3 regions of the Streptomyces zaehneri genome follow, and region 2 is predicted to be linked to each of the others. Evidence: riboswitches for the same ligand, from Rfam matches in the RefSeq annotation. Region 2 holds a riboswitch; each other region holds the start of a gene.
What was found. A riboswitch is a leader RNA that binds a small molecule or an ion and turns the genes downstream of it on or off. The one in region 2 is predicted to bind S-adenosylmethionine.

Region 1 (10,284 bases), on a different contig from region 2:
AGCACGCCGTGTTCGCGGGGACCGCGCACAAGGTGGTGCAGCGGCTGTCGAAGGCCACCGGCGCCGTCGAGGCCACGTACGGCTGTGACAGCGCGGTGTACTCCTGCGCCACCTCGCCCAACGGGCGCTTCGTGTTCGCCGGTGACGCGTCGTCGTCCGTCTACTGCTTCGACCGGGACGGCACGCGCCTGTGGAAGCTCGGCACGGGCGGCGGCTCGGCGCTGTCGATGCAGTACCGCGACGAACGGCTTTACCTGGTGACCACGGACGGCTCGCTGGTGTGCGTGGACGCGAGCGAGGCGGCCATCACCGCGGCCGAGCAGGGCACCGTGCCGGTGGCGCGGGACGTCAAGCTCGCCGCGGCCCTGCCGACGTACGTCCCCGCCACGGCCGCGGCGACGGTGGCCACCGTGGCCCAGGCGCCCTCCGGGTCGATCGTCGTCGAGTGCGTCAGGGAATCGGGCCGGGTCCGGGTGCACGTGGTGTCCGAAGGCTACGACACGTCCTGGAACGTCCAGTTCCCGCGCGAGATACGCGAGCCCGGGGCACGGTACGTGGTGGACGCCCTGCACACGGCGGCCGGCGGCTTCTACCGGGTCCGCGGTGACATCCGGCGGCTGCTCTGACCGTGCCGTTCCTGTCCGGGCCCGCTCATCGGCCGGTGCCGCCCCGGGCGGCGACCGGCGGCGCGGCCGGAGTGGCCGCGTCGGCGGGCCGCCAGCCCAGCTCCGGCGCGCGCCAGTCCCCGTCGTACACCAGGTCGCCGAGCAGTTCGGCGTGCGGCATGCCCGTGCTGAACCGGTGTTCTGCGCTCGGTGGTCAGGACCCGCCCCGCTCGCGGGGGATCTTCTCGCCGGCCTCGACCGGCACGGGCAGCCGGTTCTCCGCGGGCGGCAGTGGGCAGGTGGCCAGATCGGTGTAGGCGCACGGCAGGTTCGCCGCCCGGTTGAAGTCCAGAACGACCGTGCCGTCGGCGGCGGGCGCGTCCAGCGCGAGCGCCCGGTTGGCCGCGTAGGTGGTGACCCCGGAGGTCGCGTCGGTGAACAGCACGAGCAGACTTCCCGGGCCGTGCCCGGGGAACGCGGTCAGCGCCAGCGGACGCCCGTCCAGCTCGAACTCGACCCGCCCCGGCGCGTCGTACACATGCTCCAGCCCCTCGACCGCCGCGCCCACGGTCGTCGGCCTGGGCTCGTCGAACGCCGTGTAACGGCCGGTCACCACCCAGCGGGGGTGCGGGGCGTAGGCCGGCGTGCCGGTGAAGCCGGTGCGCAGCGGTGTGTCCGGATGCCGGGGGCGGATGATGTCCTGCCCGCCGCGCTTGGCCACCTCGATGACGGCGTCGCCCCACACGGCGTCGACGCCGCCGCGCTCCGGGATCACTCCGAAACGGTGCTCGCCCCGGACGGCGGTTCCCTCGACGACCAGTTCCTCGCCCTCGTCGAGGACCACGACGATCCCGTCGGCGCCGGTGGACCACGCCCCCGGCGCGTCCGGGAAGCGTTCCGGCCGGTCACTCAGCCAGTGCAGGCCGGTGATCGCCAGAAACCCGTGCGGGTCGGCGAGCCGTGCCTCCTGCCGGTGGTGCCACTCCTGCCAGTCGTGGACGAAGGCTTCGAGTTCCGCCGACGTGTCCTGAACGGTCACAGGTGCTCCTTCGGTTGGTGCGGCAGGTCCCCGGCCGACGCGTGGCGGCCGCCGGGGATCGCCGCGAGCAGTTCGCGGGTGTAGTCGTGGCGGGGGTGCGTGAACAGGTCCTCGACGGCGCCCGTCTCGACGACGCGGCCGGACCGCATGACGGCCACCCGGTGCGCGATCTGGCGTACGACGGCCAGGTCGTGCGAGATGAACAGGTACGCCACGCCCGTGTCGGCCTGGAGTTCGGCGAGCAGGTCGAGCACCTGCGCCTGGACCGACACGTCGAGCGCGGACACCGGTTCGTCGCACACCACCAGATCGGGCGAGAGGGCGAGGGCGCGGGCGATCGCGACGCGCTGCCGCTGCCCGCCGGAGAGTTCCGCCGGGCGACGGTCCAGCACGGAACCGGGAAGCGCCACCCGGTCGAGCAGCTCCCGGGCCCGGGCGAGCCGGGAGGCACGGTCACCGACCCGGAACGCGCGCAGCGGCTCGGTGATCACCTCGCCGATCGAGAACCGGGGATCCAGCGAGGCGTACGGGTTCTGGTAGACGAGCTGGGCCCGTCGGCGCAGTTGCCGGGCCCCCGCGCCGCGGGCGGTCGTGACATCGGCGCCGTCGAACAGGACGCTCCCGGAGGTCGGATCGACCAGCCGCAGCACCAGACGGGCGGTGGTGGACTTTCCCGAGCCGGATTCGCCGACCAGGGCCAGTGTCCGGCCGCGGTGCAGGGTGAGACTGACGTCGTCGACCGCGCGCAGGGTGCGGACCGCGCCCGCGGCCGCGGGCAGCCGGAACTCCTTGACCAGGTTGCGGGCCTCGACCAGTGGTGCCCCGTCGGGAGCCGGTGCGGCGACCGCGGCCGTCACGCGCGGCCGGGCGGTGGTGAGACCGGGCGCGCTGGCCAGCAACCGCCGGGTGTAAGCGTGTTGCGGGTTCTCCAGGACGTCGCGGGTGGGCCCGGCCTCGACGACCCGGCCCTCGGACATGACCACGAGCCGCTGCGCGCGGTCGGCGGCCACACCGAGATCGTGCGTCACCAGCAGCACGGCGGTGCCGGACTCCTCGGTGAGGTGCTGGAGGTGGTCGAGAATGACGCGCTGCACGGTGACGTCGAGGGCGCTGGTCGGCTCGTCGGCGATGATCAGCTGCGGTTTCGCGGCGATGGCGACCGCGATCAGGGCCCGTTGGCGCATCCCGCCGGACAGTTCGTGCGGGTACTGCCGGGCGCGGGTGGCCGCGTCGGGCAGCCCCGCCTCGTCGAGGATCGCGATGGCGGCCGACGGAGCGGAGCGGCGGGTCGCCAGGCCGTGGATGCGCAGTACCTCGGCTACCTGCTCACCGATGCGTTTGACGGGGTTGAGCGACACCGTCGGGTCCTGCGGCACCAGACCGATCCGTGCGCCGCGTACGGTACGCAGCTCCCGCTCCGACAGTGCGGTGAGGTCGTGCCGGCCGAAGCGGACGGTACCGGCGTCGATGCCGCCGTTGGCCGCCAGCAGCCGGGTGATCGCGTGCGCGGTCGTGCTCTTCCCGGAACCCGACTCGCCGACCACCGCGGTGACCTGCCCCGGCCATACGTCGAGGTCCACGCCCCGCACCGCGCGCACGGTCCCGCCACGCGTGCGATACGACACGGACAGGCCCCGCACTTCCAGCAGCGCGGGCTCGTCCGCTGACGCCGCGTCCACGGAAGCCGCGTCGGTCGCGGCCTCGGGTGCGGCGGTCCTGTCGGTGGCGGCCGCGGCGGTGGCGGACTTGCCCGTCGTGGCCTTGTCGGCGACGACCTCGCCGGTTGCGGCCTCGGCTGGCGCCGCCTTGTCGACAGTGACCTCGCCGGGTGCCGCCTCGGCCGTCGTGGCCCTGCCGCTCGCAGCCTCGGCCGTCGTCGCCTTGTCGGTTGCCGTCCTGTCCGTCGCGGCCTTCTCGTTGGCAGCCTTGTCCGTCGCGGTTCTGTCGGTTGCGGTCTCGGCTGTCGCGGCCCCGTTCGTCGCGGCCGTGCCGGTCGTGGGGCGCCCGGTCGCGCTGTGGCCGGACACGCCCTGGCCGGTCACGGACTCGTGGGTCACGGACTCGTGGGTCGCGGACTCGTGGGTCGCGGTTTCTTCCGTCCCGGCTTCTTCCGTCACGGGTACGTCCGTCTCGGGTTCGTTCGTCGTGGGGCCGGTCATCGCTGTCGGGACCATTCGCCGTCCAGCGCCCGCGCGATGCGGTTGGTGGCCAGGCCCGTCGCCGCGATCGCCAGTCCGGGCAGCGCCGTGAGCCACCAGGCGTTGGCCAGGTAGTTGCGCCCGTCGGAGATCAAGGTGCCCCATTCCGGCGCCGGTGGGGGCGCCCCGTAGCCGAGGAAGCTCAGTGACGACACGGCGAGGACGGCGGCGCCGAACTCGAGGGTGGCGAGCACGATCACCGGGCCCGCCGCGTTGGGCAGGACGTGCCGGCCCAGCACCGAGTACCAGCGGGCCCCGCAGGAGCGCGACGCCTCGACGAAGACCGCCTGCCGTACCCGCAGCACCTCCGCGCGGGTCACCCGGGCGAAGCCGGCCACGCTGGCGATGCCGACCGCGACGGCCACCTTCACCGTTCCGTAGCCCAGCGCGGTGACCAGCGCCAGGGACAGGAACAGCGACGGAATCGACAGCAGTACGTCGACGAAGCGCATCAGCACGTCCTCGACCCAGCGGCCGACGAACCCGGCGACGAGGCCGATGAGGCCGCCGACCACGAACGCGAACCCCACCGCGATCAGGGTCGCCTTCAGCGACAGCTGGGCACCGTGCACCACCCGCGAGAACACGTCACGTCCCAGCTCGTCGGTGCCGAACCAGTGCCCGCCGCCGGGGCTCCGGAAGTTCTCCGCCGGCACCCCGTGCAGCGGGTCCTGTGAGGTGAACAGCCCCGGCCAGAACGCGGCCAGCACGACCAGCACCAGCACCAGCACCGAGGCCAGCAGCCCGGGCCGGCGCAGCAGGAACAGCGGGAACCGTCGCGGTCCGACACCGCGGCCGGTACTCGCGGGGCCCGGATGGGCCCCGGGATCCACCGGCCGGGCCAGGCCGGCCGCGGCTTCGACCGCTCCGACCGCCCCGGCGGTTTCTGCCGTTCCAGCGGTTCCTGCCGTTCCAGCGGTGACGCCGTCGGCAAGTGTCCGGCTCATGCGGGACGCACCTTCCTGCTCGCCGCCACCACGATCCGCGGGTCGAGCAGCGGGTAGACGAGATCGACGATCAGATTGGCCGCCACGAAGATCAGCGCCCCGAACACCACGACCCCCTGGACCAGCGGGATGTCCTGGACCGTGACCGCGGCGGCGGTCACCCGGCCCAGACCGTCGCGGGAGAACACCGTCTCGACGACGACCGAACCGGCGATCAGCTGGCCGGCCAGCAGTCCGACGACCGTCAGCGCCGGCAGCGAGGCGTTGCGCAGCGCGTGCCGCAGATGAATGCGCAGCCGGCCGGCGCCCTTGGCCCGGGCGGTCTCCACATAGGCCTGGTCCAGCGCCGTGAGCAGGCTCTTGGCCAGTACCTGCGCCACCAGGGCGCCGGTCGGGACCGCCAGCGTGACCGCGGGCAGTACCAGGCCCCGCAGCCCGTCGTTGCCGAACGCCGGGAACAGCCGCGTCCGGAAGGAGAACAGCTCGACGAGGACCAGCCCGACCCAGAACGTGGGCACCGACACCCCCAGCGGCGGCAGCGACAGCAGCAGCTGGCGCAGCCAGCGCCGGGTGGTGCAGGTCGCCAGCACCGCGAGCCCGCCGCCGAGGAACACCGCGAGGAGCAGTGCCGCCCCGGTCAGCTGGAGGGTCTGCGGCAGCGCGTCCGCCAGCGTCGAGGTCACCGGCCGCCCGGTGGACACCGAGTCGCCGAAGTCGCCGCGCACCGCCCTGCCCAGATAGTCGGCGTACTGCGCGAGAATCGGCTTGTCGAAGCCGTACTCGTGCCGCAGCGCGGCGAGTTGGGCCGGATCGACCTGGCCCGTGTCCGCTCCCGCGCCGGCCATCGCCGAGACGGGATCACCGGGCAGGTAGTCCAGCACGAGGAAGGACACCGTGTAGGCCGCCCAGAGCACTCCGAGGGCCTGCGCGAGTCGCTTGACCACATAGGGACGCATGCCGGCCGCTATCCGATCCAGGTGTCGTGCAGCTGGATCCGGCTGGAGGCCTCGAAGCCGAGGTTGTGCACCTTCTTCGCCACTCCCAGCTGGGTCTGAAGCTCCACCACGGGGACGACGTAGGCGTTCTGCACGATCAACTGCTGTGCCTGGGTGACGAGTTGCTTGCGCTTCGCCGCGTCGGTCGTCGCGGCCTGCCGGGTCAGCGCGGTGTCCAGCGGGCCGGCCGGCAGGTGGTAGAAGTTGGCCAGCAGGGTGGAGTAAGAGCTGCGCAGGATGTCCGGGTCGGCGCGGGTCACGTTGCCCCACACCGCGTCGAAGTCACCGGACTGAAGGGTCGGGGAGAACTGGGCGATCTGCAGCTGCTTGAGCACCACCTCGACACCGACGGCCTTGAGCTGTTGCTGGATCAGTTCCAGCGCGGGCTGGTTGGTGGCCGCGTTGGCGAACCACTTGACGGTCAGGCTCAGCTTCTTGCCGTCCCTGACCCGGACGCCGTCGCTGCCCGCCTTCCAACCGGCCGATCCCAGCAGGGACTTCGCCTTGGCGGCGTCGAAGGTCAGGTCGGAGCCGAGGTCGGTGTAGTCCGGTGTGGTGTGCGCCAGGATGCTGGTCGCCGGCACGGTGCCGGTCGGGAACACGGCGTCGACGATCTGCTGCCGGTCGATGGCGAACAGGATCGCCTGGCGTATCTTCGCGTCCTTGAAGAGCGGCCGGGAGTTGTTGAGCCCCAGGTTGAACACCACGCCCGGGTTGGCCCGTGCCTGGAGGTTCACCGCACCGCCCTCGAGCGCCGCCTCGTTGGCCCTGCCGACGCTGCCGATCGCGTCCACCTGGCCGGACTGCAGGCTGCCGGTGCGCACGCCCGCCTCGGGCACCACCTTGAACACCAGCTTGTCCAGGTACGCCTCGCCCTGCTTGGTCCACAGCGAGGAACCCCAGGCGTACTCGGCGCGCTTGGCCAGGGTGATCGACTGGTTCTGCACATAGCCGTTCAGCACGAACGGCCCGGAGCCGACCACGCCCTTGCTGCACTTCTCCTGCGGGCTCCTGAGCACGCTCGCCGACGACTCGATCCCCAGCGAGTGCGTGGCCGTGGCCTGGAGGAACTGCGCGTTGGGCTGCTTGAACCTCACCCGCACCGTGAGGGGGTCCACGGCGGTGGTGCTCTGCACGCCGCTCAGGTACCCCTGGGCGAGTGTGCCGAGGGCGCCGAGCTTCGGTACCGCGTCGAAGTTGTCCTTGACCACCTGCGCGGTGAGCGGTGTCCCGTCGCTGAAGGTCACCCCGGATCTCAGGTGGAACGTGAACGTCGTGGTGTCCGAGCTGATGTCCCAGCTCTTCGCGAGCCATGGCACGATCTTGCCGGTCTTGGGGTCCTGGTCGGTCAGGGAGTCCACGACCTGACGCAGTGAGTAGATGGTGTCGTTGCTGCCCACCTGCTGGGGATCCACGCAGCCGGCGTCGGAGCCCACCGCGAAGGTCAGGGTGCCACCCGACTTCGGGCTGCCGCCCTCGCCGCCCGAGCTGCCGCTGCCGCTGGACGAGCAGGCGCTGAGCAGAAGGCTGCCGGTCACGAGTGCGGCGAGCGCCGCCCACCGGGGGGTACGGGAATCCGGATGCGCTGTCACGGGATGGTTCTCCTACTCCAGGGTCACCGCGCGCATGCCGGTGCCGAACGCGGCCATGACGATGCGCGGAGGGTGCCGGCCACGCACGGGCCGGCGCTGCTCAGAACTGTTCAGGGGGAGGGGACGTCGACGACCGGGTCGACGGCGGCGTGACCGTGCCGTGGGCGAGGGTCAGCCTGCGGGGTGGGGCGTGATCAGCCCTGACACAGACAGCTGGCGGAGCGCTGGAGGTCGATGTGGCGCCTGCGCGAGAATCCGGAGAACAGTTCCGCGGTCGCGATCGAGGCACTCAGGTTGCCGCTGTGCCGCACTCTGGTCCTCCACATCTCAGGCCCCTGGACCGGGGCCACGCGCTTGCGGGGTCGGTGACCCTGCCGGGCTTTCACCTGGAGCACCCCACCGCGCAGGAGGGTTGCCGGTCAGCTAGCCAGGGCTTGATGCTGACACTCAATGCCGGGGCCGATCTTACGGAGCACTGACATTATCCGTCAATATCGGTAGGAGAGTTGAACAGCTCCGCCGCACCGGCCCTGACGGCGGGTGCGGCGGAGTGGCGTCGGCGCGCGCCGGCCGCCCCTGCGGTGCGGAGGGCGGCGGCGTGGATGCTACGGCTTGCGGGCGAGGCCGCCGTGTTCCGCGATGACGGCGGGGGCCGGGGAGGTGGCCTCCGGGCGCCACAGGGGGACCGGGACGACTCCGGGTTCCAGGAGTTCCAGGCCGTCGAAGTACGCCGTGATCTCGTCGACGGAGCGCAGGTTGTACGGGACGGCGCCGCTTTCGTTGTAGGCGTCCTGGGCCTCTTCGAAGACCGGGTCGATGCCCCGCGAACCGTCGTTGACGGAGAGGTAGCTGCCGGACGGCAGTGCCGCCATCAGGGTGGTGACGATGGAGCGGGCCTGGGCGTGGTCGGCGACGTGACCCAGGATGTTGCTGAGGATGAGCGCGGTGGGGCGGCTGAAGTCCAGCGTTTCCGCGGCGCGCGCCAGGATGCGCTCCGGATCCAGCACGTTGGCGTCGACATAGGAGGTCGCGCCCTCCGCGGTGGAGTAGAGCAGGGCGCGGGCGTGGGCCAGGACCAGCGGGTCGTTGTCGACGTAGACGATCCGGGTCTCGGGGGCGAGGCGCTGGGCGACCTCGTGGGTGTTGTCGGCGGTCGGCAGACCGGTTCCGACGTCCAGGAACTGCCGTACGCCCGCCTCGGAGACCAGGTACGTGATGTTGCGGCGCAGGAACGCGCGGCTGCTGCGCGCGATGGTGACGATGCCGGGGAACACGGCGGTGTAGGCGTCACCGGCCTGCTCGTCGACGGGGTAGTGGTCCTTCCCGCCCAGCCAGTAGTTCCAGATGCGGGCCGAGTGCGGCACCGAGGTGTCGATCTTCTGAGGTGCCGCTGCACCGGGCGTGGTCACATGGTCGGTCATGAGGGGCGTCCGTCTTTCGGCCGAGGCGTGGGCAGTTCGAGGCACAACCTACGTCCCAACGACCCTGGTACGTACACCCGTTCATATTTTCGGTCGGTTCGAACAGTGCTCTCGCGGAGACAACGGGGTCCACGTCCGGGTGCCGGCCGGTCCGGCCGCACCGTCGGGCCCGCCGCCGGCACCTTGCCAGGGGCCCTCGACTCGCCCTGCGTGTAGGTACATTGAAACGCCGAATCCCTGGGCCGGCCCCCGCCACCGCACGGATCCGGTTGCGACGCTGCGCGCGTCGGTGTCGCCCGGGCCGGTAGCGTGAGTGCCGTGATGGTGGGCACCCCAGAAACCCGGTTGGTCGTCCTGCGCGGCAACAGCGCCTCGGGCAAGTCGGCGGTGGCGGCAGGTCTGCGCGAGAGGTTCGGCCGGGGCCTGGCCCTGGTCGGGCAGGACAACCTCCGCCGGGTCGTGCTGCGCGAGCACGACCGCCCCGGCGCGGCGAACATCGGACTGATCGAGGCCGTCGCCCGCTATGCCCTGGACGCCGGCTACCACGTCGTCCTCGAAGGCATCCTCTACGCCGATCGGTACGGGCCCATGCTCGAACGACTGCGCGGGGAGCATCGCGGCCCGACCCACGGCTACTACCTCCATGTGCCGCTCGCCGAAACCCTGGTGCGTCACGCCACCAAGCCGATCGCCCACGAGGTCGGCGAGGCGGACCTGCGCTCCTGGTACCGGGAGCTCGATCTGCTGCCGGGGGACGTCGAGACGGTCATCGGCGCCGACAGCACGCTCCCGCAGACCGTCGACCGCATCCTGCTCGACACGGGCCTGGACCGGCTTCCCGCCCTGGTGCCGCGTCACCGGTCCCCCGGAAGCCCGTGCCCGCGCTCGTCCCCGCCGAAAGCCGGTTGAGATACCGGGCGGACTTGGGAAGGGTCTGCCGGTATGGAGTTCTTCTGCTACCACCGTGACCGGCCCGCCTCCGCCGCCCTGCGTGACGAACTGCTCGAGAAGCACTGGTCCTACATGGACGGGTACGCGGCGCAGATGATCGCCCGGGGCCCGACCTTCGACGCCGACGGCGACACCGCCACCGGCAGCGTGCACATCGTCGACCTCCCGGATGCCGTCGCCGCCCGCGCGTTCGCCTTCGACGAGCCCAACTACCAGGCAGGTGTCTACCGGGACGTGCTGCTGCGCCGGTGGCGCAACACGCTGGGGCGCACCATGTGGGACTTCCCCGGTGGCCGCAGCGGTGGCAGCCGGTACCTGGTGCTCGGGCTCGGCCCGGACACGGACGACGGCTTCGTCGTGCCGCCCGACCGGGACGAGCTGATCGCGTACGGGCCGCTGCTGTCCGACGACGGAGCCACCCGGGTGGGTACCGCGGTGCTGCTCAGAGCCCCGGACGCGGACTCGGCGCGCGCCGTTCTGGCCCCGGACCGGTATGCCGACGTCGAAGTCCACGACTGGCAGTTCGGCGGACGGCC
Region 2 (10,284 bases):
GACGCCGGCACCGGCTGACGGGCCGCCCGGCGCTGGGCCGCTGTCGGTGCCGGGCGTTACCGTGCGGACATGGAGCGGCGAGCGGAAGCGGACGAGCTGGGGGCGGGGGAACGGGGCATCCTCGCCCTGGAACGGCGCGGGTTCTCCGGCCCCGGCGCGAAGGAACGGGCGATACGCGAGGAACTGGACCTGTCCCCGGTCCGGTACTACCAACTCCTCAACGCCCTCCTGGACGACCCCCGCGCCCTCGCCCACGACCCGGTCACGGTGAACAGACTGCGCAGGGTGCGGGAGGCGAGGCGGGGGGAGCGCTGAGTGTATTGACCCGTGAGGTCGGGGACGCGGCGTCCGGTGCGCTGCGTCGCGAGGCGCAGGACCGCCCGCGTACCGGATGTACTCGGGTGATCCGCCACCGCGGCGAGGTGCCGTGCAGGGCGTCGCGCGCCCGGCGGGAACGGTCAGCCGCGTCCTGGCCACGGGCGTGCGTTGGTTATCGTCGGCGTATGGGCACCCACGAGACGCACTCCTCGGAACCCGATCCCCTCCGACGTCCCCTCCCTCTTCCCGTTCCGGTCACCCCGGCGGGCCGCGCCGCGCTCGACGCGATCGTCGCCCGGCCCGCCGGCGCGCTGGTCGCGCTCGACTTCGACGGCACCCTCGCCCCGATCGTCGAGAACCCGGAGGACGCCCGGGCCCACCCCGACGCCGTCCCCGCGCTCACCGCCCTCGCGCCGAAGGTCGCCGCCGTGGCCGTCATCACCGGGCGGCCCGCCGAGGTCGCCGTACGGCACGGCGGGTTCGCCGGGGCCGAAGGACTGGAGCACCTCTGCGTCCTCGGCCACTACGGCGCCGAACGCTGGGACGCCCGCACCGGCGCCCTCAGCGCCCCGGCCCCGCACCCCGGAGTGGCCGCCGTCCGCGCCGAACTCCCGCGGGTCCTGGCCGCCGCCGGGGACCTGCCGGGCGTCTCGGTCGAGGAGAAGGGCGGCCGGGCCGTCGCCGTCCACACCCGCCGCGCCGACGACCCCCGGGCCGCCTTCGAGGCGCTGCGGGCCCCGCTCACCGACCTCGCCGCCCGGCACGGCCTGATCGTCGAACCCGGCCGGATGGTCCTCGAACTGCGCCCGCCGGGCATGGACAAGGGCGTCGCCCTGCTGGAGCACGTCCGCGAGACCGGCGCGCGGTCCGTCCTCTACGCCGGCGACGACCTCGGCGACCTGCCCGCCTTCGCCGCCGTGGAGAAGCTCCGCGCGGACGGTGTCCCCGGGCTGCTGGTGTGCAGCGGCAGCGCCGAGGTCGGCGAACTCGCGGAGCGCGCGGACCTCGTCGTCGACGGGCCCGCCGGCGTCGTACGGCTGCTGGCCTTGCTGGCGGCCAGGATGGCTGACTGAAGGTCGAATCCGCAGTGTTGGTCGGCCGGTTTCGGCTTCGTGAACAGAGAAATCGTCACGCAGAGTCGTCGCGCCGCGCCGTAGCATCACCCGCATGGTCGACGGAACTGCGTACGCACGACCTGCGGGCCTTGGCACAGGAACTCAGGCTGTCACCAGAGGCTCAGGACGCACTGAAGGGGTGCGCCCGGCCCCGGGTCAACGGCCGCGCCCTCCAGAAGGTCGAGTCCCACGCGTTGCACGAGGCGTGGCGGTACGGTGCGGATCTGGAAGCGGCTGATCAGAAACTCGCCTTGGACGCGCTGCGTACCTTGATCTCGGAGTCTCGGAAGTGATGGACGGCGTGAACAGCGGAGTGAGAGCGCAACCGGACCTTGGCGATCATGGCGATACCGTGCCTGGTCGTCTCTTCACCTGGGTGGATGTCGACGAACACCTTGCGTTTCTGGCGGCTGTCGGGCGCTGGCCCGACTGGTTGTTTGAGGCGGACGCCTGGTGGGACCAACTGGTGCTGACGATCACACCGGAAACGACCGAAGACAACGTCCGTGGTTGGCTGGACCGTGCCTTGGGCCGAGGGTCGGTGCGAGGAGCAGAGGGCGAACTGGTGCTTGCCCTGGACCGGCCGAGCGGCCTCGGTACCGAAGGCATCCCCGTGACACTCCATCGTGCAGAAGGCAGGGTGGAGAAGCGACGAGTCCCCCGTCTGACGGAGCGCCGGACAACTGCCGAACTGGCAATGAGCCTTGCCCGACCGCTCGCGGACGGTTTCCCCGGCGATGTCCAGATGATCGCATTCCACTCCTTCAAGGGTGGTGTGGGCCGCACGGTGCATGCGGTCGCCCTTGCCGATCACTTGGCTCGACTCGGACAACGCGTCCTGCTGATCGATGCGGACCTCGAGGCACCGGGCATCACCTGGATGCACCAGGCCCAGGGCGGAACCTGCGACATCGCCTACGAGGATGTTCTTGCGCTTCTGCACGGCACGACCGGTGGAGACCTGTCGTCCGTGGTCGACATCGTGCGCGGCTACCTCGCGGGACAGTACGTTGTCGGAGGTACCGGCCAGGGGAAGCTTGCGATTCTGCCGGCCACGCGTCGCTCCCGGCTCGGCCCCCCGCGTATCGAGCCGGTCGACCTGCTCACTCCTGATCGGTCGAAGTACTTTCTCACCGAGTCCCTGGCGGAGGTTGCGGCAGCGGCTGATTTCGATGTGGTGATCGTGGATCTGCGAGCCGGCGCATCCGAGCTGTCCGCGCCCGTGCTCCTCGACCCTCGGGTGCAAAGGGTGTTCGTCACTACCCTCAGCAGCCAGTCCCTGGACGGAACGGTCCGCATGATTCGGCAGTTGGGAGCCAAGGCCCCCGCGCTCCTGGGCCGAGACCCCGCGCCGGCCGCCGTAGTGACGCAATACCGCATGGACGTCCACGACGCTGATGCCGAGGCTGCCCGGGAAGTCCTGGTACAGGCCCTCGACGACGTGCTCGGAGTGACGGAGGGCGACGAGCACGAGCTGGAGTTCTCGCTGGACTCGCAGGCGGTGACGGTTGCTCTGGTCAGCCCATTTCGCGATGAGTTGATCGCGCTGCCGCGCAGTTGGGACGACGTGGTCGATGTCGTACGCCGCTGCGGGCTCGGGGACAGGGTGGCCGAACTGGCCCCACAGCCCCTGCTGGAGGCGGTGGGGAACGAGGCTGACGTTCCCACGAGCGTTGAGGAGCGCCGAAGCGCCCTGCGTGAACGCGCGGCGTCGCTCGTCTTCGCCGAACGCACCGGTCTGGACGGCGCGCTGGGCTTCCTGTCCACCGAGCCGTTGCAGCGTCTGATCGGCGATCACCGCAGTTCGTTGCCCGTGACCGTGGTCGTGGGGGCCAAGGGTGCCGGAAAGACGTTCACGTTCGCACGGATGTGTGCTGCCGGAAGCTGGTCGGACTTTGCCCGCAGAGCCAGGATGCAGGTCTTGGACGATGCGCTCGTCGTGCCTGTCCTTGATCCCGCCAACCTTGACCAGCAGCCCACCGGGGACGGGCGTACCGGACCACAGGATCTGCGTGACCGGGCCGCGGGAGGCCGGGGAGCCACTCGTAGTCAGATCCTCAAGGTGCTCAACGATGCCCTGCGCTCTGGCGACGACAGCACCGACTCCTACGTCTGGCTCAACGTCTGGCTGCGCTGCATGGCGATCGCCGGCGGCAGCGAGGTCGCCCCGGACGCCGGCTTCGACGCGGAACGGGAACTCCTGGCACTCGGCGCACAGCGGAAACTGCTCTTCGTCTTCGACGGGCTGGAGGACTTCCTTCAGGAACTCGAAGGCGAGGCCAAGCGCGTGGCACTGCGCACTTTGCTGGTCGAAGTGCCCGACTGGTTGCGCTCGCTACGCGGACGTCCGCTCGGCGTGGTGGTGTTCGTCCGACGTGACCTGGCGACGTGGGCGATCCGGCAGAATCTCGGCCAGTTCCTTGACCGATATGAGGCCTATGCTCTGAGGTGGGACGCCCAGGAGGCACTCCGGCTTGCCCTGTGGGTTGCCGTGACCGCCCGGGCCGTGGCGAAGCCCGACCGGGAACTCATGGAACTGTCGTACGAAGACATCGCTCAGGCGCTCCGCCCTGTGTGGGGCGCCAAACTCGGCTCGGACAGTTCGCATGAAGCCTGGTCGGAACGCTGGGTGCCGGCGGCGCTGGCCGATTTCAATGATCAGGTGCAGGCCCGGGACGTCGTGCGCTTCCTCCGGCAAGCTGCGGACCTGTCCGCAGGAGACGAACAGACGGACCGCCTGCTCGTTGCGATTGCCATGCGCGACGCGCTCGCGATGTGCAGTTCGGAGAAGGTCAAGGAGATCGGCCAGGAGAACAAACAGCTCGGCGAACTACTGCGAGGACTGGAACGGTATGCGCCGGAGGTATTGATGCCCTTCAGCGCGGAGGACGTCGGGCTGGATGCTCCCGGTATCGCCGCACTTGTCGAAGCAGGTGCGTTGGCCAGGGATTCTGACGGACGCTACCGGTTGCCGGAGATTTATCGGCACGCACTCGGATTCAGGACTCAGGGGCGGGCTCGCGTCGTGCGCAGGTGAATGGCAGGGCCCGCCGGCGTCGTACGGCTGCTGCGGGAGCTGGCCGCTCAGCTCGGCTGAAGCTCCCGCAGCGCGTTCAGCTGGTCCAGGAACCACCGGGCCGGGGGAAGCGCGGTCGCCGCCGCGGACAGCCGCTTCGTGCGCTCGGCCCGCTCCTCCGGCTTCATGGTCAGCCCCTCGTGCAGGGCACGGGCGGTCTCCAGGATGTCGTACGGGTTCACCGTGATCGCGTCCTCGCGCAGCTCCCAGTAGGCACCCGCCTCGCGGGACAGCACCAGCGCGCAGCCCTCGTCGGAGACGACCGGGACCTCCTTGGCGACCAGGTTCATGCCGTCCCGGATCGGGTTGACCAGGGCCACGTCGGCCAGCCGGTAGGCGGCGAGGGAGCGGGCGAAGTCGTCCTTGAGGTTCAGCAGGACCGGGGTCCAGCCGGGCGTGCCGTAGGCCTCGTTGATCTCCTCGGACAGGCGCCGCACCTCGGCCATGTAGTCGCGGTAGACGGCGAGGTCCTGGCGGGAGGGGTAGGCGAAGGCCACGTGGACGACCTGTTCGCGCCACTCCGGGTGGTCGTCGAGCAGCTGCCGGTAGGCCAGGAGCCCGCGCACGATGTTCTTGGACAGCTCGGTGCGGTCGACGCGGACGATCGCCTTGCGGCCCTCGCCGATCTCCGCGCGCAGCGCCACCATGCGCTCGTCGACGTCCGGCCGGTGTGAGCGCTCGCGCAGGAAGTCGGCGTCCGCGCCGAGACCGTGCACGCCGATCTGCGTCTTGCCGGGTCCGCCGGCGAACTCCGTACAGCACAAGGTGAACGCGTCCGCCCAGCGCCGGGTGAGGAAGCCCAGGCGGTCCGCGCCGAGCATGCCGTGCAGCAGCTGTTCGCGGATGTCCCCCGGCAGCAGCGCGAAGTAGTCCACCGGCGCCCACGGCGTGTGCGAGAAGTGGCCGATGCGCAGGTCAGGGCGCAGCTCACGCAGCATCCCCGGCACCAGACACAGGTGGTAGTCCTGGACGAGGACCGCCGCGCCGTCCGCCGCCTCCTCGGCCAGCGCCTGCGCGAACGCCCGGTTGTAGGCCTCGTACGACGCCCACTGGCGGCGGAACTCCGCGTCGAAGGCGGGCTCCAGCGGCGTCTGGTAGAGCAGGTGGTGGACGAACCACAGCACGGAGTTGGCGATGCCGTTGTACGCGTCGGCGTGCACGTCGGCCGGAACGGCCAGCATCCGAACGCCCTCCTCGCCGACACCGCGCCGGACCGCCTCCCGGTCGCCGTCGGAGAGCGCCGAGCACACCCAGAGGGCGCCCGCCTCGGGGCCGATGGCCGACAGGCCGGAGACCAGCCCGCCGCCGCCGCGTTTCGCGTGCAGCGAGCCGTCCTCGCGTACTTCGTAGGAGACCGGGCCGCGGTTGGACGCGACCAGCACCTCGGCGGCCGGGGCGGCAGTGTCGTGCGTGGAAGCCATACGCCTCAACCTAGCCCGGTCGGGAAACGCTCAAACGTACGGTCGCGCTGTGTGGACGGGCCGTATCTGGCCGGATATCGCCGTTATCGGCGCTATCGCCGTATACGGCCCGTCCGACGCGTTACGCGACCTTGCGGGTCGCGTACTCCGCGATCTCCGCCATCGGCGGCCGTTCCTCGGTGTCCACGGAGTACGTGCGCGGCTCGAAGCCGTCCGCGCTCCGTTCGAACTGGGTGAGGGACGGGCGGATCAGGTGCCCGCGGGCCAGCCGGAGCTGGGCGGTGCGGTAGATGGCCGCCGCCATCCGGCCCAGCGCCTGCCCGTCCTGGTGACGGTGCTTGCGCACGCCGATGTCGACCTGGGCGAGGGCGTCCAGGCCCACCAGGTGCAGGGCGTCCACCAGCATGCCCAGCTCCACGCCGTAGCCGACGGGGAAGGGCAGCTGCTCCAGCAGGCTCCGGCGGGCCGCGTACTCGCCGCCGAGCGGCTGCACGAACCCGGCCAGCTGCGGCCAGTGCATGTTGAGCAGCGGGCGGGCCATCAGCTCGGTGACCCTGCCGCCCTGGCCGGCCGCGCCGCCCAGCGGACGGTCGTACATGCCCTTGACCAGATCCACCCCGGGGTCGGTGAGCAGCGGGCCGACGATCCCCGAGACGAAGTCCGAGGAGAACTCCCTCAGGTCGGCGTCGATGAAACAGACGATGTCCCCGGTGGTGACCAGCAGGGAGCGCCACAGGACCTCGCCCTTGCCGGGCACGGCCGGTATCCGCGGCAGGATGTCGTCCCGGTGGACGACCCGCGCGCCGGCCGCCGCGGCCACCTCGGACGTACGGTCGGTCGATCCCGAGTCGACGACGACGATCTCGTCGACGAGCGGGACCTGGTGCATGAGGTCGTGACGGATGACCGCGACGATGTCGCCGACCGTCTCCTCCTCGTTCAGCGCGGGCAGGACGACGGACACCGACTGGTTCGTGGCGCGCTTCGCGGCCAGGATCCTGTGGAGCGGACGATCGGTCACGGACCAGGAGCGGGTGGCCAGCCAGCGCTCAGTTTCTCGAAGCACAGTCTGCGGCTCCTCACTGTCGTGATCACACCGGGTGCACGGGAGGTGACCGTGTGATCCATCTCGCGGTTCGGACGACTCTCTCAACTGTCCTGGCCTTCGGTTACAGTCTTGAACAACGCGGATGACCATCGCATGTCCGAGGTCGCCCGCGTTCACAACTTCATACCGCTCATCCAGAGGGGCAGAGGGATACGGCCCGATGAAGCCCCGGCAACCCTCCAGCCGGTCTCGTAACGATCACTGATCCACGTGGTGATCGCTTCGCGAGGCTCCCGGCTCGGGAAGGTGCCAAATCCGTCTCACGGCGAGATGCGTCGTGAGGAAGATGAGGAGAAAGGGCCTCGCCTCACATGGCTGCGCAGACTGTTGCAAGCACCACCGACTCTACGACGTCCTCTGCTGTCGACCTCGGTCCGGCCGCGGCGTTGACCTGCCGCGAGTGCGGCCACCGTGTGCCCCTCGGCCCGGTCTTCGCCTGCGAGGAGTGTTTCGGCCCGCTCGAGATCGCCTACGACTTCTCCTCCTACGACACGGAGGAGCTCCGCAAGCGCATCGAGGCGGGGCCCGCGAACATCTGGCGCTACGCGCCGCTGCTGCCCGTCCCCGCGGACGTGGCCGACAAGCCCAACATCAACCCCGGCTGGACCAAGCTCGTCCAGGCCGACAACCTCGCCCGTGAACTGGGCGTCGACGCCGGCAAGCTCTTCGTCAAGGACGACTCCGGCAACCCGACGCACTCCTTCAAGGACCGTGTCGTCGCCCAGGCCATCGAGGCCGCCCGCGCGTTCGGCTTCACCACTCTCTCCTGCTCCTCCACGGGCAACCTGGCCGGCGCCGTCGGCGCCGCCGCCGCCCGGGCGGGCTTCCGGTCCTGCGTGTTCATCCCGCACGACCTGGAGCAGGGCAAGGTCGTCATGGCCGCGGTCTACGGCGGCGAGCTCGTCGGCATCGAGGGCAACTACGACGACGTCAACCGCTTCTGCTCCGAACTCATCGGCGACTCGGCGGGCGAGGGCTGGGGCTTCGTCAACGTCAACCTGCGGCCGTACTACGCCGAGGGTTCCAAGACGCTGGCGTACGAGATCTGCGAGCAGCTCGGCTGGCGGCTGCCGGACCAGCTGGTCGTGCCGATCGCCTCCGGCTCCCAGCTCACGAAGATCGACAAGGGTCTCCAGGAGCTGATCAAGCTCGGGCTGGTCGAGGACAGGCCGTACAGGATCTTCGGAGCGCAGGCCGAGGGCTGCTCCCCGGTCTCCGTGGCCTACAAGGCCGGGCACGACGTGGTCCGCCCCCAGAAGCCGAACACCATCGCCAAGTCGCTGGCCATCGGCAACCCGGCGGACGGTCCGTACGTCCTCGACATCGCGCGGCGCACCGGCGGCGCGGTGGAGGACGTGAACGACGAGCAGATCGTCGACGCGATCAAGCTGCTGGCGCGGACCGAGGGCATCTTCGCGGAGACCGCCGGCGGTGTGACGGTGGGCGTGACGCGCAAGCTGATCGAGAGCGGTCTTCTCGACCCGACGCTCACCACCGTCGTGCTGAACACGGGCGACGGACTGAAGACCCTGGACGCGGTGGCCGGCACCGGGCTGACCGCGACCATCCGTCCGAACCTGGAGTCGTTCCGGGACGCGGGTCTCGGCTGAGAGTTCCGTCGTTCGTCTGCGGGCCGTGGGGCTGGTCGCGCCCACGCGGCGGCAGCCGCACGATCCAGACAGCCCCGCGCCCCTTCTGGGCGCTCCGCCTGACCGGAGGTCGAAAGAGAATGAGCGTCAACGTCCGCATCCCCACCATCCTGCGCACCTACACCGGCGGCCAGGCCGAGGTGAAGGCCGAGGGGGCGACCCTCGGTGAGGTCATCGCCGACCTGGAGAAGAACCACACCGGCATCGCCGCCCGGGTCCTGGACGACCAGGGCAAGCTGCGCCGGTTCGTCAACGTGTACGTGAACGACGACGACGTCCGCTTCGAGCAGGGTCTGGAGACGGCGACCCCGGACGGCGCGGGCGTCTCGATCATCCCGGCCGTCGCAGGTGGCTGACCGTAGTTCAGTACCCATCGGTAGTAACCGTCGGTAACAGCGATTACCGAGTGTTCATCGAATTGCCCTCTCCGCGATAGAAGCGGAGGGGGCAATTCAGTGTGGTTGAGCGCGGTACAGTTGGGGAACCCGGTCCGGATCGCCGGATCCGGAGCCTTTGATTTCTGCCCCGCGCCCGATGAGAAGCAGCCAATGTGTGCGCCTCTTTCGTGGCTTTTGTGGCTTATGCAGGGCCCGACTTGCCCTTAATTCAGGCGAATTCTCGCCACATTCCGGATCCCGCGCGTCCGGAATTCTCGTCCGACTGACCTGTTGCAGACGGCAGTTGGACAGATACATTCAGCCGCGGTCGACGCGTTCCGGCGCACGCCCCCAAGCCAACCGGGGGGTGAGGTCTGACCCGGATCCGCGAAGTGCGGATCCGTGCAAGGGCCAGTAATAGGGGAGTTAGGCATGGCTCAGGGCACCGTCAAATGGTTCAACGCGGAGAAGGGGTACGGCTTCATCGCGGTCGACGGTGGTGCGGATGTTTTCGTCCACTACAGCGCGATTCAGATGGACGGCTACCGCACCCTGGAAGAGGGTCAGCGGGTCGATTTCGAGATCTCGCAGGGTCAGAAGGGGCCGCAGGCGGACATGGTCCGGCTCGCGACCGGCTGAAGCACGCGCCGACTGAAAGCGTCGTTCTTCTGTACAACTGACGAAGGGCTCGCACCCCCACGGGGGGCGAGCCCTTCGGCCTGTCCGGGGACGTCCGCTCGGTCTGTCCGGGGACGTCCGCGAGGCGTCGGCGAGCCGTCCGTGCGGGGTGTCCGGAAGGGCACGGGTCCGGCGGAGGCGCTTGCACTCTCATGGGTCGAGTGCTAATCATTGGCGTTAGCACTCTGAAGGTGAGAGTGACAACGAGGACCGGGTCGGTGAGGCCCGCAGGCCAGGTGGGGCAAGGAACCACGAGGCCGGCGAGCCGTCCGTCGCGGGCGCCAGCGCGGTCCGGAGCAATCCACCCCAGTCCGGGAGGACCACTTCACATGGCCAAGATCATCGCGTTCGACGAGGAGGCACGGCGCGGCCTCGAGCGCGGCATGAACCAGCTCGCGGACGCCGTGAAGGTGACGCTCGGCCCCAAGGGCCGCAACGTCGTCCTCGAGAAGAAGTGGGGCGCACCCACGATCACCAACGATGGTGTTTCCATCGCCAAGGAGATCGAGCTCGAGGACCCGTACGAGAAGATCGGCGCAGAG
Region 3 (10,284 bases), on a different contig from region 2:
CACCCCCCGGAGTGAGGGCGGGATAAGGGACCGACATAATGTCGGTCGTGGCGACAGCAACGACAGTAGAAACCGGGCACGCGCACCCGTCGGTCAATCGGCCGAACCTCACCAGTGTCGGAACCATCATCTGGCTGAGTTCCGAGCTGATGTTCTTCGCGGCCCTCTTCGCGATGTACTTCACCCTGCGATCGGTGACGGGTCCTGATCACTGGAAGGAAATGGCCGAGGCCCTGAACTTCCCGTTCTCGGCCACCAACACCACGATCCTGGTGCTCTCCTCGCTCACCTGCCAGCTCGGCGTCTTCGCCGCCGAGCGCGGGGACGTGAAGAAGCTCAGGATGTGGTTCATCGTCACCTTCATCATGGGTGCGATCTTCATCGGCGGTCAGATCTTCGAGTACACGGAGCTGGTGAAGAAGGACGGGCTCTCGCTCTCCTCCGACCCGTACGGCTCGGTGTTCTACCTGACCACCGGCTTCCACGGCATGCACGTGACGGGCGGCCTCATCGCCTTCCTGTTCGTCCTCGGGCGCACCTACGCGGCCAAGAGGTTCACCCACGAGCAGGCGACCGCGGCCATCGTCGTGTCCTACTACTGGCACTTCGTCGACGTCGTCTGGATCGGCCTCTTCGCCACGATCTACATGATCAAGTAGCCGGGCACGCTCGCTCCCGCACATCCCAAGCATCGACGCAGAAGATCCTGACACCGGGGTAATCCGTGAAAAAGCTCTCCGCACGACGACGCCATCCGCTGGCGGCGCTCGTCGTCCTACTCCTCGCGCTGGCGGCTACCGGGGGGCTGTACGCCGCGTTTGCGCCCGCGAGCAAGGCGCAGGCAGACGACACCGCCCAGTCCCTCGCCATCGACGAGGGCAAGAAGCTCTACGCCGTTGGCTGCGCAAGCTGCCACGGCACCGGCGGTCAGGGGACCTCCGACGGCCCGAGCCTGGTCGGCGTGGGCGCCGCGGCCGTCGACTTCCAGGTCGGCACCGGGCGCATGCCCGCGGCCACCTCCCAGGGCGCCCAGGTGCCCGCGAAGAAGGTCATCTACACGCAGGCCGAGATCGACCAGCTCGCCGCGTTCATCTCCTCCCTGGGCGCCGGCCCGTCCGTCCCGACCGACGCCGAGTACGGCCCGGAGGGTGCGGACATCGCCAAGGGTGGCGAGCTGTTCCGCACCAACTGCGCGCAGTGCCACAACTTCACCGGCAAGGGCGGTGCCCTCACCAAGGGCAAGTACGCCCCGACCCTCGAGGGCGTGGACCCGAAGCACATCTACGAGGCCATGCAGACCGGCCCGCAGAACATGCCTTCCTTCCCCGACACCACCCTGTCGGAGCAGAACAAGAAGGACATCATCGCGTACCTGCACGCGGTCAACAGCGACGAGACGAACAACCCCGGTGGTCTGGAGCTGGGCGGCCTCGGGCCGGTCAGTGAGGGCCTGTTCGCGTGGATCTTCGGTCTCGGTGCCCTGATCGCGGTAGCCGTCTGGGTCGCCGCTCGGACCGCAAAGGCCAAGAAGTCATGAGTAGCCAAGACATTCCAGAAGAGAACCTGCCCGCTGAGCAGGGCCACGCACACGGCAGCGCCGTAGGCGTCGCGGACGAGCAGAACCCGTTCGCGGACCCGGGGCTGCCGCCTCACGAGCATCGCGTGCAGGACATCGACGAGCGGGCCGCCAAGCGGTCCGAGCGTGCGGTCGCCTTCCTGTTCACGCTGTCGATGCTCGCCACGGTCGGCTTCATCGCCTCGTACGTGGCGATCCCCGCCGACAAGTCGATCTTCGTGTTCCCGATCGGCCACCTCAGCGCGCTGAACTTCGCGCTGGGTCTGACGCTGGGCACGGCGCTGTTCACCATCGGCGCCGGCGCGGTCCACTGGGCCCGCACCCTGATGTCGGACGTCGAGGTCGCCGACGAGCGGCACGCCATCGCCGCCTCCCCCGAGCTCCGCGCGAAGGTCCACTCGGACTTCAAGCAGGGCGCCAAGGAGTCCGCGCTCGGCCGTCGCAAGCTGATCCGCAACACGATGCTCGGCGCGCTCACCCTCGTGCCGCTGTCCGGTGTCGTGCTGCTGCGCGACCTCGGCCCGCTGCCCGAGGACAAGCTGCGTCACACGCTGTGGTCCAAGGGCAAGCTGCTCGTCAACATGAACACGAACGAGCCGCTGCGTCCCTCGGACGTCGCCGTCGGTTCGCTCACCTTCGCCAAGCCCGAGGGCCTGGAGGAGCACGACGAGGAGTTCCAGAACGAGATCGCCAAGGCGGCCCTGATGATCGTCCGGCTCCAGCCGGACAACATCAAGGACAAGCAGGAACTCGACTGGTCCTACCAGGGCATCGTGGCGTACTCGAAGATCTGCACCCACGTCGGTTGCCCGATCTCGCTGTACGAGCAGCAGACGCACCATGTGCTGTGCCCCTGCCACCAGTCCACCTTCGACCTCTCCGACGGTGCCCGAGTGATCTTCGGCCCCGCCGGCCACGCCCTGCCGCAGCTGCGCATCGGTGTGAACGACGAGGGCTATCTCGAGGCGCTCGGCGACTTCGAAGAGCCCGTCGGTCCTGCTTTCTGGGAGCGCGGATGAGTACGAACGAGAACACCGAGAGCAACGAGTCCCGTGACCGCGGGAAGGCTCCGGCGGGCGAGCGGATCGCCGACTGGGCCGACGGCCGGCTGGGGATCTACACCCTGGCCAAGGCCAACATGCGCAAGATCTTCCCCGACCACTGGTCGTTCATGCTGGGTGAGATCTGCCTCTACAGCTTCATCATCATCATCCTCACGGGTGTGTACCTGACGCTGTTCTTCCACCCGTCGATGAACGAGGTGGAGTACCACGGCAGCTACGTCCCGCTCCAGGGACAGCTGATGTCCGAGGCGTTCAGCTCCACCCTGCACATCTCCTTCGAGGTGCGCGGCGGTCTGCTCATCCGGCAGATCCACCACTGGGCGGCGCTGATCTTCCTCGCCGGCATGTTCGTGCACATGATGCGCGTGTTCTTCACGGGCGCGTTCCGCAAGCCGCGTGAGGTCAACTGGCTGTTCGGCTTCCTGCTGTTCGTCCTCGGCATGTTCACCGGTTTCACCGGTTACTCGCTCCCGGACGACCTGCTCTCCGGCACCGGTGTCCGCTTCACCCAGGGCGCGATCCTGTCGATGCCGATCGTCGGCACGTACATCTCGATGTTCCTGTTCGGCGGGGAGTTCCCGGGCCACGACTTCGTGGCGCGGTTCTACTCGATCCACATCCTGCTGCTGCCGGGCATCATGCTCGGGCTCGTGGTCGGCCACCTGATCCTGGTCTTCTACCACAAGCACACGCAGTTCGCGGGCCCCGGAAAGAGCAACAAGAACGTCGTCGGCATGCCGCTGCTGCCGGTCTACATGGCCAAGGCCGGAGGCTTCTTCTTCCTGGTCTTCGGTGTGATCGCGGCTGTCGCTGGCATCGCGCAGATCAACCCGATCTGGGCCATCGGCCCCTACCGTCCGGACCAGGTGTCGACCGGCGCCCAGCCCGACTGGTACATGGGCTTCGCCGAGGGCCTGATCCGCTTCATGCCGGGCTGGGAGATCAACCTCTGGGGTCACACGCTCGTCCTGGGCGTGTTCATCCCGCTGGTGCTCTTCGGTGTGGTCCTCGCGGCGCTGGCGATGTACCCCTTCATCGAGTCGTGGGTCACCGGCGACAAGCGCGAGCACCACATCCTGGACCGTCCGCGCAACGCGCCCACCCGTACGGCCCTGGGCGTCGCCTGGGTCACGATGTACATGATCACGCTGGTCGGCGGTGGCAACGACCTGTGGGCCACGCACCTCCACCTGTCGATCAACTCGATCACCTGGTTCGTCCGGATCTTCTTCTTCGTCGGACCGGTCATCGCGTACGTCTTCACCAAGCGGATCTGCCTCGGCCTCCAGCGCCGGGACCGGGAGAAGGTGCTGCACGGTCGCGAGACCGGCACCATCAAGCGCCTGCCGCACGGTGAGTTCATCGAGATCCACGAGCCGCTCAGCCAGGAGCAGCTGCACACCCTCACGGCGCACGAGCAGTACGAGCCGGCCGCGATCGGCGCCGCCGTCGACGAGAACGGCGTCGAGCGCAAGGTGACGGGCAAGGAGAAGCTCCGCGCCAAGATCAGCGGGGCGTACTTCGGTGAGGACCAGCAGATTCCGAAGGCCACCGTGGAGGAGTACAAGGAGATCACGAGCGGCCACGGCCACCACTGATCGCTGAGGCGTCGCCACGCCGCAGGAAAGGGCCCCGTCCGGTCTTCGGACGGGGCCCTTTGCCGTGCCCACGGGCTGGATAGGGTGGGGTGCACCTTGTCACGAGGCGCACGACGTACACGACGACACACGCAGGAGCGGCTATGAGCGCTGTGACCCCCGCTGGAGGCGACACCGCGGCGGGCCGTTCCTGGCCCGAGGTGCTGAACGGTCTGCTGTACGGGCGCGACCAGGACGCCGACGCCACGTTCTGGGCGCTGGACCGGATCATGCGCGGCGAGGCGACCGACGCGCAGATCGCGGGGTTCGTGGTGGCGCTGCGGGCCAAGGGCGAGACCGTCGCGGAGATCAACGGGCTCGTCCGGGCGATGTACGAGCACGCCAACCTGATCGAGGTGCCCGGCCGGACCGTCGACATCGTCGGCACCGGCGGTGACGGCGCGAAGACGGTCAACATCTCCACGATGTCGGCGATCGTGGTGGCCGGCTCGGGCGCCACGGTCGTCAAGCACGGCAACCGGGCGGCGTCCTCCGCGTCCGGCGCCTCCGACGTCCTGGAGAAGCTCGGCGTCAATCTGGAGCTGACCCCGCGGCGGGTGGCCGAGGTGGCCCAGGAGGCCGGGATCACCTTCTGCTTCGCGATCAAGTTCCACCCGGCGCTGCGTCATGTGGGCGCCGCGCGCGGCCAGTTGGGCATCCGCACGGTGTTCAACGTGCTCGGCCCGCTGACCAACCCCGCCAAGGTGCGGGCCCAGGCGGTCGGGGTCGCGGACCCGCGGATGGCGCCGGTCGTCGCGGGCGTCTTCGCCGAGCGCGGCAACTCGTCCCTGGTCTTCCGGGGCGACGACGGTCTCGACGAGCTGACCACGACGGCCACGTCCCATGTGTGGGTCGTCCGCGACGGCAAGGTCACCGAGGAGACCTTCGACCCGCGTGACGTCGGGCTCGAGCTGGTCCCGGTCGAGGCTCTGCGGGGCGGGGACCCGTCGTACAACGCGGAGGTCGCCCGCCGCCTCCTGGACGGCGAGACGGGCCCGGTGCGGGACGCCGTGCTGCTGAACTCGGCGGCGGCGCTGGTGGCCCTGGAGCCGGGCTCCGGGACCCTTGCCGGGCAACTGCGCGACGGCATGGAGAAGGCGGCCGAGTCGATCGACTCGGGTGCGGCCGGACGGGCGCTGGAGCGCTGGGTCGCGGCCACCCGGGCGTGACGCCTCGCCGCTGAGGTCCGTCCCGCGATCCGGACACGGGTTGCGGGACGGCGATCACTTCACGTACGTTCCCGTATCAGGTCATGAGTGACAGTCATGAGGCCCCGGCCGACTGTCCGGCAACCCTCCGTCCGTGGCGGGGTGCCCCGGGTGAAGACCAGGTCGTAGGCAGCGAGGTCTACGGCAAGCGCGGACCCCTCGCACTCTTCTGAGTGAGCACCGCCAGGGGTCCTGGTCGTTCGAGGGAGTCTTCCGTGAGCAAGCGAATGCGATAGGGCGTAGAGCCCCGCCTCCGCACACCCCTTTCACCTTCCTCCGTGCTCGAGCCATGCCCGCTCGCACGGCGGTTCACCCTTGCCTCTCACGGGAGTTCGCCATGTCTGTCTCCACCGCTGCCGCCGCCCGTACCGTTTGTGCGCCGCTGCCCGTTCTCGGCCGGGATGTCACGGTCCCGCTCGTGACGGGCGGCGAGGTCACCTACGCGGCGCTCGACTACGCGGCCAGCGCCCCCGCCCTCCAGCGCGTCTGGGACGACGTCGCGGCCTACGCCCCGTACTACGGCAGCGTCCACCGGGGCGCCGGCTACCTCTCGCAGCTGTCCACGGACCTCTTCGAGAGCGCCCGCAGGACGGTGGCCGGGTTCCTGGACTGCCGCCCCGACGACCAGCTGGTCTTCACCCGCTCGACGACGGACTCCCTCAACCTGCTGGCGCGGGCCCTCCCGGCGGGCTGCCAGGTCTTCGTCTTCGAGACCGAGCACCACGCCTCGCTGCTGCCCTGGCAGGACGCCCGGGTCACCTACCTCAACGCCCCGCGCACCCCGCGCCAGGCCGTCGAGACGCTGGAGCGGGCCCTCGCCGACCGGGACCCCCACGGCCCGGCCCTGGTCTGTGTCACCGGCGCCTCGAACGTCACCGGCGAGCTGTGGCCGGTACGCGAGCTGGCGGCCGCCGCGCACGCCCACGGCGCCCGGATCGTCGTGGACGCGGCCCAGCTCGCCCCGCACCACCCGGTCTCCGTGCAGGAGCTCGACGTCGACTGGATCGCCTTCTCCGGTCACAAGCTGTACGCGCCCTTCGGCTGCGGTGTGCTGGCCGGCCGCGCCGACTGGCTGGTGGCGGCCGACCCGTACCTCGCCGGCGGCGGCGCCAGCCGCAAGGTCACGCGGCGCGAGGACGGGGGAGTGGACGTGGAGTGGCACGAGAGCGCCGCCCGCCACGAGGCCGGCTCCCCGAACGTGATCGGCGCCTACTCCATCGCCTCCGCGTGCAAGGCCCTCACCGAGGCCGGCTTCGACAGCCTGGTCGCCCGGGAGGAGTACCTGATCGCCAAGGTGCGGGCCGGTCTGGCCGAGGTCCCGCAGGTGAAGGTGCTGTCCCTGTTCGGCGACGACGCGCCGCGGGTCGGCGTGATCTCCTTCGTCGTCGAGGGCTGGAACAGCTCCCACTTCGCAGCCGCCCTCTCCGCCGAGTACGGCATCGGGGTCCGCGACGGCCTGTTCTGCGCCCACCCGCTGGTGCGCACCCTGCTGGGCAGCGACCCCGAGACCCAGGGCGAGTGCGGCGCCCCCGAGGCGGCTCCCGGCGAGAAGTCGCTCAACGCGATCCGGGTGAGCTTCGGCGCGGGGACCCCGGACGAGCACGTGGAGCGCTTCGTGAACGCGGTGCGCGAACTGGTGAGCGAGGGCGCGCGGTGGCAGTACCGGACGGAAGACGGCCGCTGCGTGCCCGCGGTCTGAACGACGGTCCGCCGGAGGCGGTGTTCAGCCGGTCAGGAGTCCAGCCCGATCGCGAACGCCGCCTCCAGGTCGTGCTGCGAGTAGGTGCGGAAGGCGACGTGCGTGTCCGTGCCCTCCACCCCGGGGATCTTGCTGATGCTGCCCGGGATGACCTCCGCCAGGTCCTCGTGCTCCTTCACCCGCACCATGGCGATCAGGTCGTACGTCCCGGTGACGGAGAAGACCTCGCTGACGGAGTCCAGCGAAGCGATCCGCTCCGCGATCTCGGGAATCCGGTCCACGCTGGTCTTGATGAGGACGATCGCGGTGATCACGGCTGGTTCTCTCCCTCGGGAGCCGGAGCTGGGGCGGGCCTCACTCTACGCGTACGCCCGAAACGGGCCCACGCGTAGAGGAGCCCCAGGCCGAAGCCCACCAGGTGCGCCAGATAGGCCACCCCCGGCCCCTGGGCGGCCCGCCCCGCCGCCACCCACTGCAGGGCCGCCCAGAAGGGCAGCACGACCCATGCGGGGAAGCGCAGCGGCAGGAAGAACAGGAACGGCAGGAGGCTGGTCACCCGCGCCCGGGGGAAGAGGTACAGAAACGCGCCGAGGACCGCGGAGATCGCCCCGGAGGCGCCGACCAGGGACTGCGACGACTCGGCGTTGGCGGCGGCGTAGCCCAGCAGGGCCAGGTAGCCGCAGCCGAGGTAGAAGAGCGTGAACTCGACGCGGCCCATCCGGTCCTCGGTCATCGTCCCGAAGACGTAGAGGAAGAGCATGTTGCCCAGCAGGTGCACCCAGCTGCCGTGGACGAAGAGGGCCGTGGCCGGGGTCAGGGCGGCCCGTGGCGCGCCCTCGAAGAGCTCGCCGGGCACCACGCCCCAGCGCCGGAAATAGGCGCGCTGCGCCGCCAGCAGTTCGTCGCCGGAGCCGTACGCCGGATTGAAGCCCGAGGCGGGCCCGATCAGGAAGATCAGGCAGCACAGCGCGATCAGTGCGTAGGTCACCGGCGCCGGGCGGTTGCGGACCACCCTGCCGACCGTCCCGTTCCAGTCGCCGATCATGAGAACAAAGCATGACGTAACCGGACGCGCTCGTCCGGACCGCCTCGCCGCCGCGGACGGATGGGCGGCGAGTACCCGCCAGGCCGTAGGGTTACGAGCCATACGCGCGGGGGAGCCTCCGGCCCGACCCCGTCAACCGGAAGCACGACACTAGAAGGAAGCGGACAGCCACGATGACGGTTCCCCTGCCGACCGCCGCGACGCGGTGGCGCTGCACTCTCTGCGGCAACCTCACGCGGTTCGACGTGACGCGCTCGTCGAAGGTCGTCGAGTACGTGCACCTCGACCTCGCCGGTGAGCCGAAGGTCGAGGAGCGCGAGGTGGTCAGTGAGACCATCGAGTCGGTGCGGTGCCGCTGGTGCAACGCCGTGGACCAGGTGGAACTCGTGGATCGGCCGGGCGCCGGTTCCTGACGATGGGGGTCCCCCCGCTCGAGCGAAGCCGAGAGTGGGGGAGGCCCGCACAGTATTGGGGTGTGACGGATGGTGGAGAGCGCAGGCGGGGGGCCGGGCGACGGCGCCGCCGAGATGCTCGACCGTCCGCTGCCGGACGGCGTGCGGCGCAGGGTCGTACAGATCGTCTCCGACGGCTTCGGCGGGCTGACCGTCGGCGAACTGCCCGTCCAGTTGCGGCAGTACGCCCGGTTCGCGCCGAACCGGCGGGCGAAGTTCGCGGGCAACGCGATGGCGGCCGCGCTGGAGACCGATCCGCTCTTCCGGCAGCGCATCGCCGAGAAGTTCAGAGAGGCCCAGCCGGAACTCGCCGGCGCTCTCGACTCCGGCTCGCCGACCCCGGCCGCGGACCCGCACGAAGTGGCGGCCGCGGCCTATGTGCTGCGGCCCGTCGGCTGGGTGAAGCTGGTCACCGCGGCCGGTGAGGAGGCCCAGCGGGCGGACGCCGAGCGGGCCGGCGAGGAGAGCCGGGCCGAACTGGAGCGGCTGCGCGAGGAGCTCGACCGGGCCCGTGAGCAGTCCCGGGCGGGCACCGAGGGGCTGCGCGCCGAGCTGGACGCCGCGAAGAAGGAAGCGGAATCGCTCCATCGCAAGCTGCGTTCGGCCCTCAGCGACGTGAAGCGGGGCGAGGCCGCGCTGCGCAAGGTGCGCGGCGAGCTGGAGACCGTGCGCGCCGAGGGGCAGACCCAGGTGTCGGCCGCGGAGAGTGAGACGCGGCGGCTGAAGGCGCGGCTCGGCGAGGTGGAGGCGGCGCTGGAGGCCACCCGGCGGGCGGCGCGCGAGGGGCGCAGCGTCGAGGACATGCGGGTGCGGCTGCTGCTGGACACGGTGCTCGACGCGGCCCAAGGGCTGCGGCGGGAGCTGGCGTTGCCGCCGGTGTCGGTGCGTCCGGCGGCAACCGTCGACGCGGTCGAACCGGGACGAATGACCCCGAAGGACATCGCCACGCGGGCACTGTCGGAGAACGATCCGGCCATTCTCGACCAGTTGCTCGCGCTGCCCCAGGCCCATCTCGTCGTCGACGGCTACAACGTCACCAAGACCGGCTATCCGCAGATGCCGTTGGAGAAGCAGCGGCTCAGGCTTCTCGGGCAGCTCTCGCAGCTCGCCGCGCAGACCGGCGCCGAGGTCACCTGCGTCTTCGACGGGGCCGAGCTGGCCGCTCCGGTGCTGCTCGCGCCGCCGCGCGGGGTGCGGGTGCTGTTCTCCAAGCCGGGTGTCACGGCCGACGAGCTGATCCGTCAGCTGGTGCGGGCCGAGCCGCCGGGCCGGCCGGTCATCGTCGCCTCGACCGACCGTGAGGTGGCCGACGGGATCGCCAAGGCGGGTGCCCGACCGGTGGCTTCCGCGGTACTTCTGAAGCGGCTGTCCTAAACGTCGAAGTTCCAGGTTTATTGACCGAATTGGCGGGATCGTCACGCAACGTAGCGTCAATCGAGCATGACTGCACGTGAGTTGATTGAAAAAACTGCGTTGCGTGATGGGTTTTTTTCTCCTGAGGATTTGAACTGATCACGGCGAGGTCACTAAGGTCAGGGCTCGTATCTCCAAACGGGTGATCACTCAAAAGAAGGAGCCCGTCTCCGTGGCGTCCCACCGTCGA

Region 1: linked by a shared signal. The riboswitch ahead of QQM72_RS29800 (putative leader peptide) and the one ahead of thrC (threonine synthase) in region 2 are both predicted to bind S-adenosylmethionine.
Region 3: linked by a shared signal. The riboswitch ahead of QQM72_RS22610 (aminotransferase class V-fold PLP-dependent enzyme) and the one ahead of thrC (threonine synthase) in region 2 are both predicted to bind S-adenosylmethionine.

Annotation. Positions count from the first base shown of each region.
Region 1 is NZ_JASTTJ010000021.1:100,222-110,505, forward strand. It holds gene QQM72_RS29765 (WGR domain-containing protein) at 1-626, shown strand, start outside; gene QQM72_RS29770 (hypothetical protein) at 652-786, opposite strand; gene QQM72_RS29775 (DUF1684 domain-containing protein) at 820-1,644, opposite strand; gene QQM72_RS29780 (ABC transporter ATP-binding protein) at 1,641-3,323, opposite strand; gene QQM72_RS29785 (ABC transporter permease) at 3,800-4,789, opposite strand; gene QQM72_RS29790 (ABC transporter permease) at 4,786-5,745, opposite strand; gene QQM72_RS29795 (ABC transporter substrate-binding protein) at 5,754-7,376, opposite strand; gene QQM72_RS29800 (putative leader peptide) at 7,571-7,702, opposite strand; SAM riboswitch class IV at 7,722-7,831, opposite strand; gene QQM72_RS29805 (SAM-dependent methyltransferase) at 7,982-8,797, opposite strand; gene QQM72_RS29810 (kinase) at 9,119-9,706, shown strand; gene QQM72_RS29815 (YciI family protein) at 9,740-10,284, shown strand, end outside.
Region 2 is NZ_JASTTJ010000020.1:40,200-50,483, reverse strand. It holds gene QQM72_RS28660 (ABC transporter substrate-binding protein) at 1-18, shown strand, start outside; gene QQM72_RS28655 (DUF3263 domain-containing protein) at 70-315, shown strand; gene otsB (trehalose-phosphatase) at 504-1,391, shown strand; gene QQM72_RS28645 (KGGVGR-motif variant AAA ATPase) at 1,726-4,470, shown strand; gene QQM72_RS28640 (alpha,alpha-trehalose-phosphate synthase (UDP-forming)) at 4,518-5,930, opposite strand; gene QQM72_RS28635 (glucosyl-3-phosphoglycerate synthase) at 6,052-6,996, opposite strand; SAM riboswitch class I at 7,166-7,331, shown strand; gene thrC (threonine synthase) at 7,350-8,648, shown strand; gene QQM72_RS28625 (ubiquitin-like small modifier protein 1) at 8,768-9,043, shown strand; gene QQM72_RS28620 (cold-shock protein) at 9,497-9,703, shown strand; gene groL (chaperonin GroEL) at 10,072-10,284, shown strand, end outside.
Region 3 is NZ_JASTTJ010000013.1:186,523-196,806, reverse strand. It holds gene ctaE (aa3-type cytochrome oxidase subunit III) at 39-659, shown strand; gene qcrC (cytochrome bc1 complex diheme cytochrome c subunit) at 725-1,537, shown strand; gene qcrA (cytochrome bc1 complex Rieske iron-sulfur subunit) at 1,534-2,595, shown strand; gene qcrB (cytochrome bc1 complex cytochrome b subunit) at 2,592-4,238, shown strand; gene trpD (anthranilate phosphoribosyltransferase) at 4,382-5,446, shown strand; SAM riboswitch class IV at 5,526-5,642, shown strand; gene QQM72_RS22610 (aminotransferase class V-fold PLP-dependent enzyme) at 5,823-7,184, shown strand; gene QQM72_RS22605 (Lrp/AsnC family transcriptional regulator) at 7,217-7,498, opposite strand; gene QQM72_RS22600 (rhomboid family intramembrane serine protease) at 7,495-8,229, opposite strand; gene QQM72_RS22595 (hypothetical protein) at 8,403-8,642, shown strand; gene QQM72_RS22590 (NYN domain-containing protein) at 8,712-10,055, shown strand; gene QQM72_RS22585 (C40 family peptidase) at 10,267-10,284, shown strand, end outside.